DNA from 4 places in the Brevibacillus sp. HD3.3A genome. Region 3 is predicted to be linked to each of the others. Evidence: predicted binding sites of a transcription regulator. Region 3 holds the regulator's gene; each other region holds the start of a gene.
What was found. Region 3 encodes LexA, which represses DNA repair genes until DNA is damaged. Its sites were predicted from a motif close to CGAACATATGTTCG; they were not measured.
Positions count from the first base shown of each region.

Region 1: a site for LexA is predicted at 1,702-1,715, ahead of ruvC (crossover junction endodeoxyribonuclease RuvC). Genes of this name have one in related genera too.
Region 2: a site for LexA is predicted at 1,852-1,865, ahead of HP435_RS02370 (carbohydrate kinase). Genes of this name have one in related genera too.
Region 4: a site for LexA is predicted at 1,527-1,540, ahead of uvrB (excinuclease ABC subunit UvrB). Genes of this name have one in related genera too.

Region 1 covers NZ_CP085874.1:2,004,748-2,008,343, reverse strand. The annotation lists gene ruvB (Holliday junction branch migration DNA helicase RuvB) at 1-522, opposite strand, end outside; gene ruvA (Holliday junction branch migration protein RuvA) at 527-1,144, opposite strand; gene ruvC (crossover junction endodeoxyribonuclease RuvC) at 1,141-1,641, opposite strand; gene HP435_RS09815 (hypothetical protein) at 1,766-1,957, opposite strand; gene HP435_RS09810 (hypothetical protein) at 2,092-3,183, shown strand; gene HP435_RS09805 (BofC C-terminal domain-containing protein) at 3,241-3,596, opposite strand, start outside.
Region 2 covers NZ_CP085874.1:427,023-430,618, forward strand. The annotation lists gene HP435_RS02350 (pirin family protein) at 1-133, opposite strand, end outside; gene HP435_RS02355 (DoxX family protein) at 187-573, opposite strand; gene HP435_RS02360 (FMN-dependent NADH-azoreductase) at 650-1,276, opposite strand; gene HP435_RS02365 (MarR family winged helix-turn-helix transcriptional regulator) at 1,402-1,836, opposite strand; gene HP435_RS02370 (carbohydrate kinase) at 2,018-3,118, shown strand; gene HP435_RS02375 (pseudouridine-5'-phosphate glycosidase) at 3,122-3,596, shown strand, end outside.
Region 3 covers NZ_CP085874.1:3,539,982-3,543,577, forward strand. The annotation lists gene crcB (fluoride efflux transporter CrcB) at 1-213, opposite strand, end outside; gene HP435_RS16150 (DUF896 domain-containing protein) at 310-507, opposite strand; gene HP435_RS16155 (cell division suppressor protein YneA) at 600-935, opposite strand; gene lexA (transcriptional repressor LexA) at 1,248-1,871, shown strand; gene HP435_RS16165 (DUF456 domain-containing protein) at 1,918-2,403, opposite strand; gene HP435_RS16170 (DUF4269 domain-containing protein) at 2,530-3,099, shown strand; gene HP435_RS16175 (CD3324 family protein) at 3,384-3,596, shown strand, end outside.
Region 4 covers NZ_CP085874.1:5,513,959-5,517,554, reverse strand. The annotation lists gene HP435_RS25830 (hypothetical protein) at 1-443, shown strand, start outside; gene HP435_RS25825 (flagellar hook assembly protein FlgD) at 507-1,439, opposite strand; gene uvrB (excinuclease ABC subunit UvrB) at 1,618-3,594, shown strand.

The DNA.
Region 1 (3,596 bases), 1.5 Mb from region 3:
GCCGAATCGATCGCGGAGCGGAGCGGAGAGCATCCCTGCTCTCGTCGTCGCTCCCACCAGCGTAAACGGCGGCAAGTCGAGGCGAACACTGCGCGCACTTGGCCCTTTTCCGATGATGATGTCGAGCGCAAAGTCCTCCATGGCCGGGTACAGCACTTCCTCGACGCTCCGGTTCAGTCGGTGTATCTCGTCGATAAACAGCACGTCGCCCTCTTGCAAGTTGGTCAAAATCGCCGCCAGATCACCAGGGCGCTCGATGGCTGGCCCGGATGTCGTGCGGATGTTGACGCCAAGCTCGTTGGCGATAATTTGCGAAAGCGTCGTTTTTCCCAATCCGGGCGGCCCGTACAGCAAGACGTGGTCCAGCGACTCTTTGCGCATTTTCGCCGCTTCGATGAAAATTTTCAAGTTTTCCTTCACATGCTGCTGTCCGATGTACTCATTCAAATAACGGGGACGGAGGCTCAGTTCCGCAGCATCCTCTTCCCAGTTCATGTGCGTCGTAATAATTCGCTGATCCAAAATCCTACCCCCTCATGAGCAGGGCAAGCCCTTGCTTGATGAGCTTTTCTACACTCTCGCCCTCTTTGGATTTCTCCGACAGCGCGTTTCTGATTTTTTGCAGCTCGCCATCCGAATAGCCGAGCGCCGTCAAGGCGTCGAGCGCTTCGTTCAACGCGGATACCGCCTGCTCGCCTGCCGTCAGATCGCCGGCTGCGACAGTCAAAATCGCCGATGGCGTATAGCCGACCAACTTGTCCTTGAGATCGAGAATAATGCGCTGTGCCGTCTTTTTGCCGATCCCGGGGAACTTGGTCAAGTATGTCACATTTTCTTGTTGCACGGCCATCACGAGCTGCTCAGGTGTAGCAGCCGCGAGAATCGCCAGGCCGCCTTTTGGCCCGATGCCGCTCACGTCGAGCAGCTTGCGGAACAAATCGCGTTCGTCGCGGGTCGCAAAGCCGTAGAGCAATATCGCGTCTTCGCGGACATGATGGTGCGTATACAGCTTCGTCTTGCTGCCCTCGTAGCGAACGAACTGGTACGGATTGGGACAGAACAGGCGATACCCGATCCCTCCAGTCTCTACGACTATGTATTCTGAATCCAGGTAACAAAGTGTCCCTTCCACAAAATCAATCATTTTTGAACTCCTTCCGAGATGGAGATAAACGCCTTAAACTGTGCGTGCGTAATCGCAATCCCCAACGCATCCGCCACGTCATCCGGCTTTGGCACTTCTTTCAGACGCAAGAGCAGCTTGGTCATTTCCTGGATTTGCTTCTTCTCTGCCCCACCGTACCCGGTCACCGCCTGCTTGACTTGCATCGGCGTGTATTCGTACACGGGCACCCCGGCAAGCTCTGCCGCGAGCAGGATGACGCCGCGCGCTTGCCCGACGGTGAAGGCGGTTGTCACGTTTTTATTGAAAAACAGCTTTTCTACTGACATTTCATCTGGTCGATACGTTTCCAGCAAGCTTTGCATCGCTTCAAAAATTTGTTTCAGGCGAAGCGGAACAGGCAAGCCTGCCTCTGTCTGAATGCTTCCATACTGGACGGGACGCAATTGGCTACCCTGCTTATCCAGAACCCCAAACCCAACGATCGCAATGCCAGGGTCGATTCCTAAAATGCGCATAGTCCACTCTCCGTAGGCTTAAGTTTCTACTCTCTACTGTATCACAAAGCGCCCGAAAAGCGAACGTGTATTTCCATGCAAAAGCCCGCTCCTGCTTGCGAGGAACGGGCCATACGGCGTCGCTTTAGTGTTTGTTCATCCCGAGTGTATCTGACACATCATGCTGCATGTGGGCATATTCATCCACACCGCTCTGCATTTGCTCCTGGATTTTGTTGATCTGCTGGTAATTGAGCTTGTTGTGTCCCTGATTCAACTGAACGTACAAACGCTGATGGAACTGGTCTTTGTAGCTACCTCTTGGCATGGTAGACATATGAAAAGACTCCTCCTTCGATCACCGTATGCCTACAGTATGGCGTGCGACCACGACGCTTATGATGCCAAGATTTACACCTCATTGCCCTGCTTTTGTCAAGACAACATAACTGGTGGAGGTGCTTTCATCCGGTGCGACACTTACGATTTGCTTTCGTATTCATCTGTCTTCTCCTGACGCTGTTGATCCCGGAGCCATCCGCCCAATCTGCCCATGCCAAAAGCAAAGAAGAAATCACCGTATCTGTCTCGGTCTCACCCGCTTCTTCCTTTCACTCCACGTTGACGTTTCGCGCCCAGCACTCGTTTGTGAAGCAGCTGCTGCGTGCAAAGACAGTCGCGGCCTATGTGAATCCATACTGGGTCCGCGCGACTCTTGTCGTGCACAATCGCTATTTCTTGTACGATCACGACGGGAATTTGTTTGAAAAGGAACGCCCGCTGCAATACATGCTGGGCGCAAACTTGAAACAAAAAATCGAAGATCTGGTAGCAAAAGTGGAAAGTGTGCACTACGCCAAAGCAACTCCGTGGGAACAAGTCAAGCAGACTTTCGGCCGCATGGAATACGCAACCGTCATCGACCTGGAAACAGGGGAACGGTTTCACGTCCAGCGCCGGGCGGGCAGTCGCCATGCCGATGTGCAGCCATTGACACGTACGGATACCCAAACGATGAAAAAAATTTATCAGGGCAAATGGAGCTGGAAGCGCAGGGCGATTCTCGTGGAGGTCAACGGCGTTTATTTCGCCGCCTCGATGCACGGCATGCCTCACGGTGCGGGGGCTATCGCCGGAAACGACTTTCCCGGACACTTTTGCATCCACTTTTTTGGCAGCTCTACCCACAAACGCAAGGAGCCTGACCCGAGCCACAGCCTGATGATCCAAAAAGCTTCCGGCTCTCTGGCCGCGAACTTGATCGGGGCATCTGCCGAAGAGCTGGTCGGCTATTTTTTGACCGCCCTGCACGAACAGGACATTCATTCGCTGCGGATGACGACAGACGGCTTTCCGCTGCCAGATCGCCTGGCGCAAGTAGCATCGATTCGCAAAACCGAGATGGTCATCCCTTCCGATGAAAAAGGTCCCTTGCTGCTGGAAGTGCCCGTTCACCTGACCTACTTCACGCGGAACAACGACGAGCGCAAGGAAAAGTGGACGTTTGTCCTCCATCGCCCGGTTCCGTGGGACAGATGGCGCGTCATCGCGGTAGAGCTATAAGGCTATAAATATAGAAAAAAGCCGGAATCGCTCTCCGGCTTTTCCCTTCTCTGATGATCATGGCGCATCCAGTTGAAACTCCCCATACGTGGAAAGAATGCTGTTGTACTCCGCCAGATTGCGGATGCGAATGCCTCGCTTTAAGTTCTCCAGCTCTTCTTTGGGCAGATTCGCTTCCATTTTCTCCGTATTGATCCGGTAAAAAGTCTGGATGACGTCCTGTTCCGTTGGCACACCGTGAAAAAAAGTCAGCATGCCGTCCGCTGACAGTCCGAAATGACCGTTTTCTTTGCAGGCAGGAGAAATGTCCTGCTCCCTTTTCATCAGGATCATCTTGGCGGCATCGGAAGTCACGATCTCCCAGCCTTTGTATTCTCCCATCGCTTGAGGGAGATATCCCGTGCCGACAGGAC
Region 2 (3,596 bases), 3.0 Mb from region 3:
AGTAAAAAAGCGGGCCAACCCGTTTTACGACGGAACCTTCGTGGGGGAAGCCAATCGGTTTGTTTTCTACGATTTCACCGTCGCCAAAGTGTCCTTTTGCTTGTTCATTCTGTGTATAGACGCGGATTTCCATCTGCTGTGTCCTCCCTTGGTGGAATGCTGGCTTACGGGCTTAGCGAGTGTTGCTTAAAACAAAACGTATGCTCCTGGACCGATCAAAGCGACACCGATAGCGACAGCGATCAAAGTCAGGTTGTACTCGTAGCCGTTTTGCGTTACCCAATATCCATTTTGACCGTGAACCTTCACAATCGCAACCAACATTGTGAAGACAATGAGGAGAGCGCCGACCCATGTACCGACACCTGCTGCAAACAGCAAGCCGCCGACCAGTTCAGCCAATCCGGCAAGCAGGGCCATGGCAACACCAGGTTTGACCCCGATGGACTCCAGCCAGCCGCCTGTGCCTTTCAAACCGTAGCCACCGAACCAGCCAAACAGCTTTTGCGCACCGTGACCTGCAAACGACAACCCAATCACCAAGCGAATAATCAACAATCCAAGATCCATCATTTTTCATCTCTCCTTAATTATTTTAAATTATAGTATTTCAAATTTGAGATATTAGGACAAGAAAGGCTGGCGGGCCTTAGAAGGATTCCGCCAGTTTTGCTGCTTTTTCGATGCCTGCTGCTACGATTGCTTCTGCTTTGTCCGGGAATTGGTTGTGACCTTCTACGATCACTTCTGTCACATTGCTGATGCCCCAGAAGCCAAGCACCGTGCGAACGTAGCGGTTAGCCAGCTCGATTTCAGCCATTGGGCCTTCGGAGTATACGCCGCCGCGTGCGCTCAGGAGAGCTACTTTTTTGTCGCCCATCAGTCCAACAGGGCCTTCCGCTGTATATTTGAACGTTTTGCCTGCTTGCGACAGGTAATCAACGTAGGTGTGCAGAACAGCAGGAACGGTGAAATTCCACATAGGGAATGCGATAACTACTTTTTCTGCATCAGTGAATTGGTTCAAATATTTGCTCACCAGTTCAGCGCCTTTTTGTTCTTCAGCAGTCAGCTCCATGCCGCGTCCAGCTTTGAACATGGCAGTGAGCAGGTCGTTTCCGTAGTAAGGAAGGTTTTCTGCGAACAGGTCCAGCTCGGCGATCTCGTCGTTTGGATGCGTTTCTTTATAAGATTTTACGAAAGCCTCGTACAGCTTTACGCTTACTGCCTGCTCAACTGGGCGATCATTTGCTTTAATGAAAAGTACTTTGCTCATGAGAAAAATATTCCCCTTTCTTTTTGTAAGCAGATAACTTTTAATGTGTAAATCTTGATTTTAAGATTATTACGTGTTGAAGGTTTTGTCAACACCTTTTTTACCCTCGGTGGGTGCTGCCCAGTCTAATAATTCTCCTGAGCAGCACGTCCCAACTTTTTTAACAAAGCAATCGCTTGCTGTTGTTCTTCGGGGGTAAGTCCCGCGACCGCTTTTTCAATCGCCTCTTGATGAGAAGGAAAAATGTCTGCCAGAAACGCATGGCCTTTTTCCGTCAGCTCGGCGTAAATGACCCGGCGGTCGGCCGAACAGGGTTTGCGAATCAACAGTTGCTTCTTTTCTAGCTTGTCCACAACGTAGGTGATATTTCCACTGGAGATCAGGATCTTTTCGCCAATTTGCTGCAATGGCTGCGGGCCCTTATGATAGAGAACTTCCAGGACGCCAAACTCGGTAGGATTCAGTCCGTGCAGGCGGATGTGCCGATTGGAGTGGGCAGTGACCCAGTTATATGATCTCGATAATACGACAAAAAGATCGAGGGAATCATTGCGATCCATGAAAAACCCTCCTTTCCAACGAATTTTCGATATCTTGAATTTAAGATAACTTTACATGAAGTCGCATCCGTTTGTCAAATAGAGGGGGATAAAATCATCCTTTGCAAAACAAATGTTTTTGTGATAGACTTTTGTTTGTAAACGAAGCTGTGAATGCTAATCAGAAGAAAGGAGGATGACCGTGGAGAAAGATATGTTGATCCTTCATCACATCCGGCAAAATCCGTTCATTTCCCAGCAAGAGCTGGCTGACTTGATCGGGATTTCGCGGTCGGCTGTAGCGGGGTATATCGCTCAGTTGACCAAGCGCGGCGAGATTAAAGGCAGAGCGTACGTATTGCGGGACGAAGGCATGATCGCTTGCATCGGTGGAGCGAACCTCGACCGAAAAGCGCGTGGAAAGCAAGCCGTGCGTCTGCATTCCTCCAATCCGGTTACGATCATGGAATCGTGTGGCGGGGTTGCCCGCAATATCGCGGAGAATCTTGGACGACTGGGATGCAATACATCCTTGTTCACCAGCATCGGTGAAGATAAGGAAGGCGAGTGGATCGTGCAGGAGACGAAAAAGCACGGAGTAGATATCAGCCAGGTGTGGCGCTTGCCTACGCAGCGCACAGGCACGTATACCGCATTGCTCGATATCGATGGGGAAATGGTCGTTTCTTTGGCGAACATGGATATTTACGACGCGCTCACACCGGAGATGTTTGCCGAGAAATGGTCGCACATTGCAGCAGCCCACGCGATTTTTATCGATACGAACATACCGGAGGATTGCTTGGCCTACATCATTAGCCGTTGCCGGGAGGAAAACATCCGACTCTTTGTTGACCCGGTCTCTTCTGCAAAAGCGAAAAAGCTCCCACAGCAATTGGACGGAGTCGAAGCGATCCTGCCCAATCGGGAGGAAGCGGAGCTGCTTTCCGGCATGACGATCAACTCTATCGAGGATTGCGCCGAAGCGTGCAAGAAAATCAGGGAGAGAGGCGTCAAGCACGTCATCGTCACCATGGGCGAAGCAGGAATTTTTTATCAGTCGGAGGACGTATCGGAGCAGATGGCGCCGTATCCGACTGAGGTAGTTGATGTAACAGGGGCAGGCGATGCGTTTGCGTCCGGCCTGTTGTACGGCATCGTGAACGGGGAGTCGTTCCAGGCTGCTTGCCGTCTCGGTTTGGCAGCATCTGCTCTGACTTTGCAGACAGAGCAGTCCGTTTCTCCCTTGCTCAAAGCGGAACAACTGCAATTGACCGTTGGACAATACGAAAAGGAGCGATAAAAGATGAAACAATACCTGACCTTTACTGAGGAAGTACGCCACGCGCTGGAGAACAACTTGCCAGTAGTTGCCCTGGAGACTACGATTATCTCCCACGGGATGCCATACCCGCAAAACATCGAAATGGCAAAAGAAGTAGAGCAAATCATCCGCGACAATGGCGCAGTGCCAGCGACAATCGGAATCATGGACGGCAAAATCAAAATCGGTTTGACCGAGAGCGAGCTGGAAGAGTTCGCGACCAACAAATCGGTGGAAAAAGTGAGCCGCCGCGACTTCCCTTACATCCTCGCAAGCGGCAAAATCGGTGCGACGACAGTAGCGGCAACCATGATCGCAGCCGATCTGGCTGGCATCCGCATGTTTGCGACTGGCGGTATCGGCGGGGTACACCGCGATGGCGAAATTACGTGGGACGTATCTGCTGACTTGACTGAGCTGGCGCAAACAAGCGTTGCGGTTGTATGCGCTGGCGCAA
Region 3 (3,596 bases):
ACCCATAACCCCTGTGGTAAACAAAATATACACTTCGGGAGAAATGCCTCCCCGCTCTTTGCCGATCACAAACAACACGCCGATCAAAAATGAGCCGATGATGTTGGCTAACCAGGTGCCGATTGGCCACCCCGGCTGATTCGCCGCCAAAGACAACCAATAGCGAAACAATGAACCGACAGCACCGCCTACCGCTACAGCCACCCACGCCATCTGTTTTCCTCCTCTGTCGAATACCTGATAGTCATAAGGAACAAAAAGACACCCGAGCGTCAAGCAAGGATGTCTGCCTTATCAATACAAGTGAGCTTAATGTTTGGGACGATTCTCTTCAAGATCTTCCACATAACGGATGGAATCGAGATTCGCTTTCAGCGATGCCTTGACCGCATCAATGTACTTTTGTCGCAGAGCTTGCTGCTCTTGCTTTTCCTCATCGGTCAAACCAACCTCGCGCGATTTTTTGACCAGTTCGTTGATTCGTTTGATTTCCGCGTCAGATACCACGTACGGTTCCTCCCACCCAGTAGTAATGCCGTTTAATTATATCACATCAGGGCGAACTCGCAAGATGGAGACGAACCGGCAAGTGCTTTCTATCATTTCGGATCGGGAATGAGCAAGGTCTGTCCCGGATAAATCAGATTGCTCTGCAGATCGTTCGCCTCTTTAATATCCTGGATCAGATCGCGTACATCGACCGTCTCCGTTTGATGGCGGACTGCAATGGTCCACAAGCTGTCACCGTCGCGAACCGTCACTTCTGTTCCTTTTAGCGGCTCAGCGTGCGAAGAAGCAAACACCAGTTCGGTCAACAAGTAAAAAAAGAGAGAAAACGTAATCAGGAACAACAGGGCTTGGCCTCTGGTAATACCAAAACGGACGCGACGGGACGATTCTTTTTCAAAACGGTTAGGAATAGACATGACATTCATGGGATAACCTCCTACAAACATACGTTCTATAAGTTCGTACCCCAATCATAAATGAGAACATATGTTCATGTCAATACGAAAACCTGCCCCTTTGCAAAATTCACGCAGGTGACGGCAAGATGGCCAATTCCCCTTTTGGTATGGGACAATCCGCGAACAGCCATGCTTCTGGCTCGCACCAACCATTCGACAAGAAACGTTCTTTCGGGCAAAAATTCCTGTTCGCCTTTTTATCGAACTTATGTTTGTCGAACGCAAGCTCCCATGGTATAATATAGGAAAATATGTTCGAGAAATCAGGGGTGTCTTTTTATGTCAAAATTATCTAGCAGACAACAAGCCATCATCGAATTCATTCGGAAGGAAGTTCGCGACAAAGGTTATCCTCCATCTGTGCGCGAAATCGGCGAAGCTGTCGGACTGGCTTCCAGCTCTACCGTACACGGCCACTTGGCCCGCCTGGAAAAGAAAGGCCTGATTCGCCGCGACCCGACCAAACCGCGCGCGATCGAGCTGTTGTCTGAAGAAGATCGCTTCCAGGACAACTTCGAAGACTCCGTTGTCCGCGTTCCTGTCATTGGGAAAGTAACCGCCGGACAACCGATCACGGCGATTGAGGACGTAGAGGAATACTTCCCGCTTCCAGAAAATATCGTGACTTCAGACAAGGTGTACATGCTGCGCGTGTCCGGAAACAGTATGATCGACGCCGGAATCCTCGACGGAGACTACGTCATCGTGCGCCAGCAGCATGTAGCAAACAACGGAGATATCGTTGTCGCCATGACCGAAGAAGACGAAGCAACCGTCAAGCGCTTTTTCAAAGAAAAAAACCACTTCCGTCTCCAGCCTGAGAACGCCACGATGGAACCGATCATTTTGGACGCCGTTTCCATTCTCGGCAAAGTCATCGGCGTCTACCGCCTCATTCACTAATTTCGCGACATACAAAAAGGACAGCCATCGCTGTCCTTTTTTCTCTCTATCTGGCGAGGAAAAACCAGATAATCATGGTCACCTGCAACACTACTTTGACTACTGCGCTTCCCAAAAAGCCGATCAGGGAGCCAAAGCCCGCTTTGACCGCCCGCTCGAAAGGCTGGTTCTGCACCAACAGCTCTACCAGCACGACGAAGACAAACGGCAAAACGATCATCCCGAATGGCGGAAACACGAAAATCCCGAGAAAAATCCCTGCGGCCGCCGCCACCGATGACCATTTGGAGCCGCCGTATTTTTTCACGAAATACATGTTGGTCAACAAGTCAGCGCCGTACAGCAATATACTGAATACCACCATTCCCCACCAGAAGGACGCTGGCAACCCCGCTCCCGGATCTGCTATGAAAAAGTGGTAGAGCAAAAAGCCTGCCCACAGCAAAATCGTATCGGGTAACACAGGCAAAAATATACCTGCAATACTGAGCGCGAATAGCACCAAAACAACGATCCAGAGTAAAATATCCATCTGCATGCACTCCCCTCACATAGGTAATACGAGCAAAAGCGATTTTTGTTGCACACTTGTTTTCGCGAATCTATCATACTTGTTGCGACAAACATCTGCAAATACCGAAGGAAACAGGAGTTTTCTATGACGAGAAACTGGCGTGATCTCACCTATTTGCAAAACGGTACAGCAAAACAGCAAACAGCCGCACGAGCCATCGAACAAAGCGCGGTCTTGCAACGCCTGCAAGCTTTTGATCCGGTGCTCGCCGGAACGATTCCGCTCGACATCGATCTTGGCGACAGTGATTTGGACATCGTCTGCGAATGCTACGATCTTGAGCTGTTCGCCGAGATCGCCCGCAGCTTTTACGCAGACTGCGAAGGATACCAGGAAGCCCGCATGCCGGTACAAGCTGTGCCCACATGTCTTGTCTCCTTTTTTGCCCACGGCTTCTGGTTCGAGCTTTTTGCCCAACCGCGCCCCGTCGAACAACAAAACGCGTATCGGCACATGATCATCGAACATCGCTTGCTGCAACTGGCAGGACCGAAAGCGCGGCAGCACATCCGCCAGCTCAAACAAAACGGCTTGAAGACAGAGCCAGCTTTTGCCTCCTACTTTCACATCCCGGGAGCTGACCCGTACCAAGCGTTGCTTGCGCTGGAGCCATGGACAGATGATCAGTTGCTTGACCTGATCGTCGGCCGATAAGCCGCAAAGATCGTGTTTTTTGAGTAACTTGGCAAAGCGCTCGCAAACATCTGCGCATGAAAATCGCTGCAAGATGATCTATAATGGAAGGAACTGCGCAGAGTTTGCGTACTGCACAGGAAGGTATGAATCGTGATCGAGGGGGTGTATGGTTGGTGAATGGATTCAGTTTGCCAGATACTGCAGCGTCTCATGCAAAGCCTGGAAATAAAAAGGCGATACTTTGCATGAGGTGGACAGTCGTTTAGACAATACATCGCCTACCGTTATGTATCTCATTTTTTATTTTCCGGCTTTGCCCCTTATTTGAATGCCAAAATAAGGAGCGAGCGAAAATGAAATATGCGAATGCAGCCAATATGCTGCCAGAAAGCCTGATTGCAGAAATCCAGAAGTATGTGCAAGGGGAAACCATCTATATCCCGAAGTTAAAAACCACACATTATAAATGGGGAACCCGCTCTGGCGGAAGAAAACAGCTGGATGAAAGGAACAAC
Region 4 (3,596 bases), 2.0 Mb from region 3:
TTCTTTCCGGCAGCAACCAGCTGCGAGTGACGGATATCGGCGACGAGAAGTACACCTCGCTGGCTCTTGATCCACTGCTGGGAAATGTCCCGGTCTACCGAATCGGACAGAGTGAAGAAGCTGGCATGTATACGGTCAAAGTAAATTCATGGACGGGCAAAATCGAAGAAGTCAGCATAAACCGTCCGGAAAACGTGGTGTACCCTGCAAGCTCCAAGGCGATCAAGGAGCAGGCTGCCATGGATCGGTTGCTCGGCGTATTGCCGCTTGAACTGAACTACATTCACCAGCGGGATGCGCAGACGAATGCGATTACCTTTAAACTGGGCTACGACCTGTCTTTCCGGCAAACTCGCTCGCACTGCTTCTGCGGAGCAAATGCCAAGATTGACACGACGGTGTATGTTGATGCTTTGACGGGGCAGACCATTATCAAAGAATAAGCAAAAATAAGAAGCCGCCTTCTTTCTGCGTTACAGAAGAGGCGGCTTTTGTGTGTAACTAGACTAGGCGCTCGCTTCAAATCCGGTGATTTGATTCAGCGCAATTTTTTTGTCATCAGCCAAGACGAACTCTACGATGCCGTTTTTCATGCTGACAGCCTTGATGACGCCATTCAGGCTGTTGTTTGAGCTTGAACCGTCCGTGTTGGTTTGGCTTTCTGTGTAAGTGACGTTGAAACCGATCATTTGCGCATATTGCAACGAGTTGCTCATGGCATTGTTTTCCGGCTTCACGCTCATGCCGACGACCTGATCGAGCTTGACCGTCTGACCGTTGTTCAGCGAGAACTGAGTGATTCCGTCTTTTGTTGTGAACCCGGTGATGACGGCGTTGGCGATTTCGTCGACTTTTGTGATGTCGTCCGTAGTAGCCGGGTTTCCGTCTTTGTCTATTTCTTTGGTCGTTTTGTACGAAACGTCTTTGCCGATCATATTCATGAACTTGAGACTGCTGTCCAGCGCATTCCCCGTCATGCCTTGCGACTCCAGTCCTTTGATGTCTGCAAGCGGAATCGGGTTAGTCTCTCCAGTAATGCGGAAGTATATTTTGCCCTTGTCCATGTAGACGGCTTCCAGCACGCCTTCTTTTGTTTGAGTCGCAGTTTCACCCGTCACTTCGTCTTTGGTCGTGAGGGAGTAGGTTGCGGTGCGACCGGTCAGCGCTTCGTATTTTTCCAGCGTCAGCATGCTGTTGTTGGATTGCTCCATCAAGGTGGACATCTTTTTCATTTGCTCCACCATGGTCATCATGCTCGTTTGCTGAATGAACTGCGAGTTATCCATCGGGGATGTAGGGTCCTGATGCTTCAACTGTTCCAGCAAAAGTTTCATGAACGCATTGTTATCCAGCTCTGCCGAGAACTCTTTTTTGCCCTGGTAGCTCATGTGTGGCTGTATATAAGGATTATTTTTAACGGTGGTTCCGATATCTGACATGTCGATCCTCCCTGAAGGTGGCGAGTCTAACCGTACATACTTGTGCACTACTACTTATTATCGGTATAATCTGTCGAAGGATGAAGACAAACATTTGTTCGAATTTCTGGCTTATCAGAGCTTAAATTGTGTTATAATGGAAATAGAACAGTCTTGCAACGAGGAGATGAACGAGGGAATGGAGCGTTTTGAATTGGTATCGGAGTATCAACCGTCCGGTGACCAGCCGACCGCTATCGCCGAACTGGTGGCAGGCATCCAGGCAGGCAAGCGGCACCAGACACTGCTCGGTGCAACAGGTACGGGAAAGACGTTTACGGCTGCCCAAGTAATTGCCCAGGTGAACAAGCCGACGCTGGTGATGGCGCACAACAAGACACTGGCTGCCCAGCTTTGCGCAGAGTTCAAGGAGTTTTTCCCGAATAACGCGGTGGAATACTTCGTCAGCTACTACGACTACTATCAGCCAGAAGCATACATTCCCCAATCGGATACATTTATTGAAAAAGACTCCAGCATCAACGACGAGATCGACAAGCTGCGTCACTCGGCGACCAGTGCGTTGTTTGAGCGGAGGGACGTCATCATTGTCGCTTCTGTCTCTTGTATTTACGGTTTGGGTTCGCCTGAAGAGTACAAGGAACTGTTGCTGTCGCTGCGAGTGGGGATGGAAAAAGGCCGAGACGAGATTTTGCATCGCCTGGTCGACATTCAGTACACGCGCAATGATATCAACTTCACACGCGGGACCTTCCGGGTTCGTGGAGACGTCGTGGAGATTTTTCCCGCGTCGCAGAGCGAACAGGCTATTCGTGTGGAGTTTTTCGGGGACGAAATTGAGCGGATTACCTCTATCGATGTGTTGACCGGAGAGATTTTGGGACAGCGCGACCACGTAGCCATTTTCCCTGCTTCTCACTATGTCACCCGCGAAGAAAAAATGAAGCTGGCCGTTCAAAGCATCGAAGTGGAGCTGGAAGAGCGATTGGCCGAGCTTAAAGCGGCGGGAAAGCTGCTGGAAGCGCAGCGACTGGAACAGCGCACGCGCTACGATGTCGAAATGATGTTGGAGATGGGCTTTTGCTCCGGGATTGAAAACTACTCGCGACATTTGACAGGGCTGCCAGCAGGGCACGCTCCGTACACTTTGATGGACTACTTTCCGGAGGACTACCTTTTGCTGATCGACGAGTCGCACATGACTTTGCCGCAAGTGCGGGGGATGTACAACGGCGACCAGGCGCGCAAAAACGTCCTGGTTGAGCACGGATTCCGCCTGCCGTCTGCGAAGGACAACCGGCCGCTGCAATTCCAGGAGTTTGAGGAAAAGGTCAACCAGGCTATCTACATTTCTGCAACACCCGGCCCGTACGAGCTGGAGCATTGCCCGGAAGTGGTGCAGCAAGTCATCCGTCCAACAGGGCTGATCGATCCGACGATCTCGGTTCGCCCGATCAAAGGACAGATTGACGATCTCATCGGGGAAATCCAGGCGACGATTGCCAAAAACGAGCGCGTACTGGTCACGACTCTGACGAAAAAAATGTCCGAGGACTTGACGGACTACCTCAAGGAAATCGGGATCAAGGTACGCTATCTGCACTCCGACATCAAGACGATCGAACGGATGCAAATTTTGCGCTCCTTGCGTTTGGGCGAATTTGACGTGCTGATCGGGATCAACCTGCTGCGGGAAGGCTTGGACTTGCCTGAAGTATCGCTTGTGGCGATTTTGGATGCCGATAAAGAAGGTTTTCTGCGCAACGAGCGTTCGCTGATTCAGACGATCGGCCGGGCAGCCCGTAACGCTGAGGGGCGTGTCATCATGTACGCCGACAAAATGACAGATTCGATGAACTCCGCGATTCGCGAGACAGAACGCAGGCGAGCTATTCAGATCGCTTACAACGAGAAGCACGGAATTACGCCGCAAACGGTGAAAAAGGCCGTGCGCGAAGTGATCGAGGCGACCAAGGTGGCAGAGGAAAAAGCAGACTATTTGCCACACGCGGACTTCAAGAAGATGCCGAAGAAGGATCGACTGGCTGTTATCGAGCGTATGGAAGAAGAAATGAAGGAAGCGGCGCGCAACCTGATGTTCGAACGTGCGGCCGAACTGCGTGATTTGATTTTGGAACTGAAGGCGGAACTCTAAGG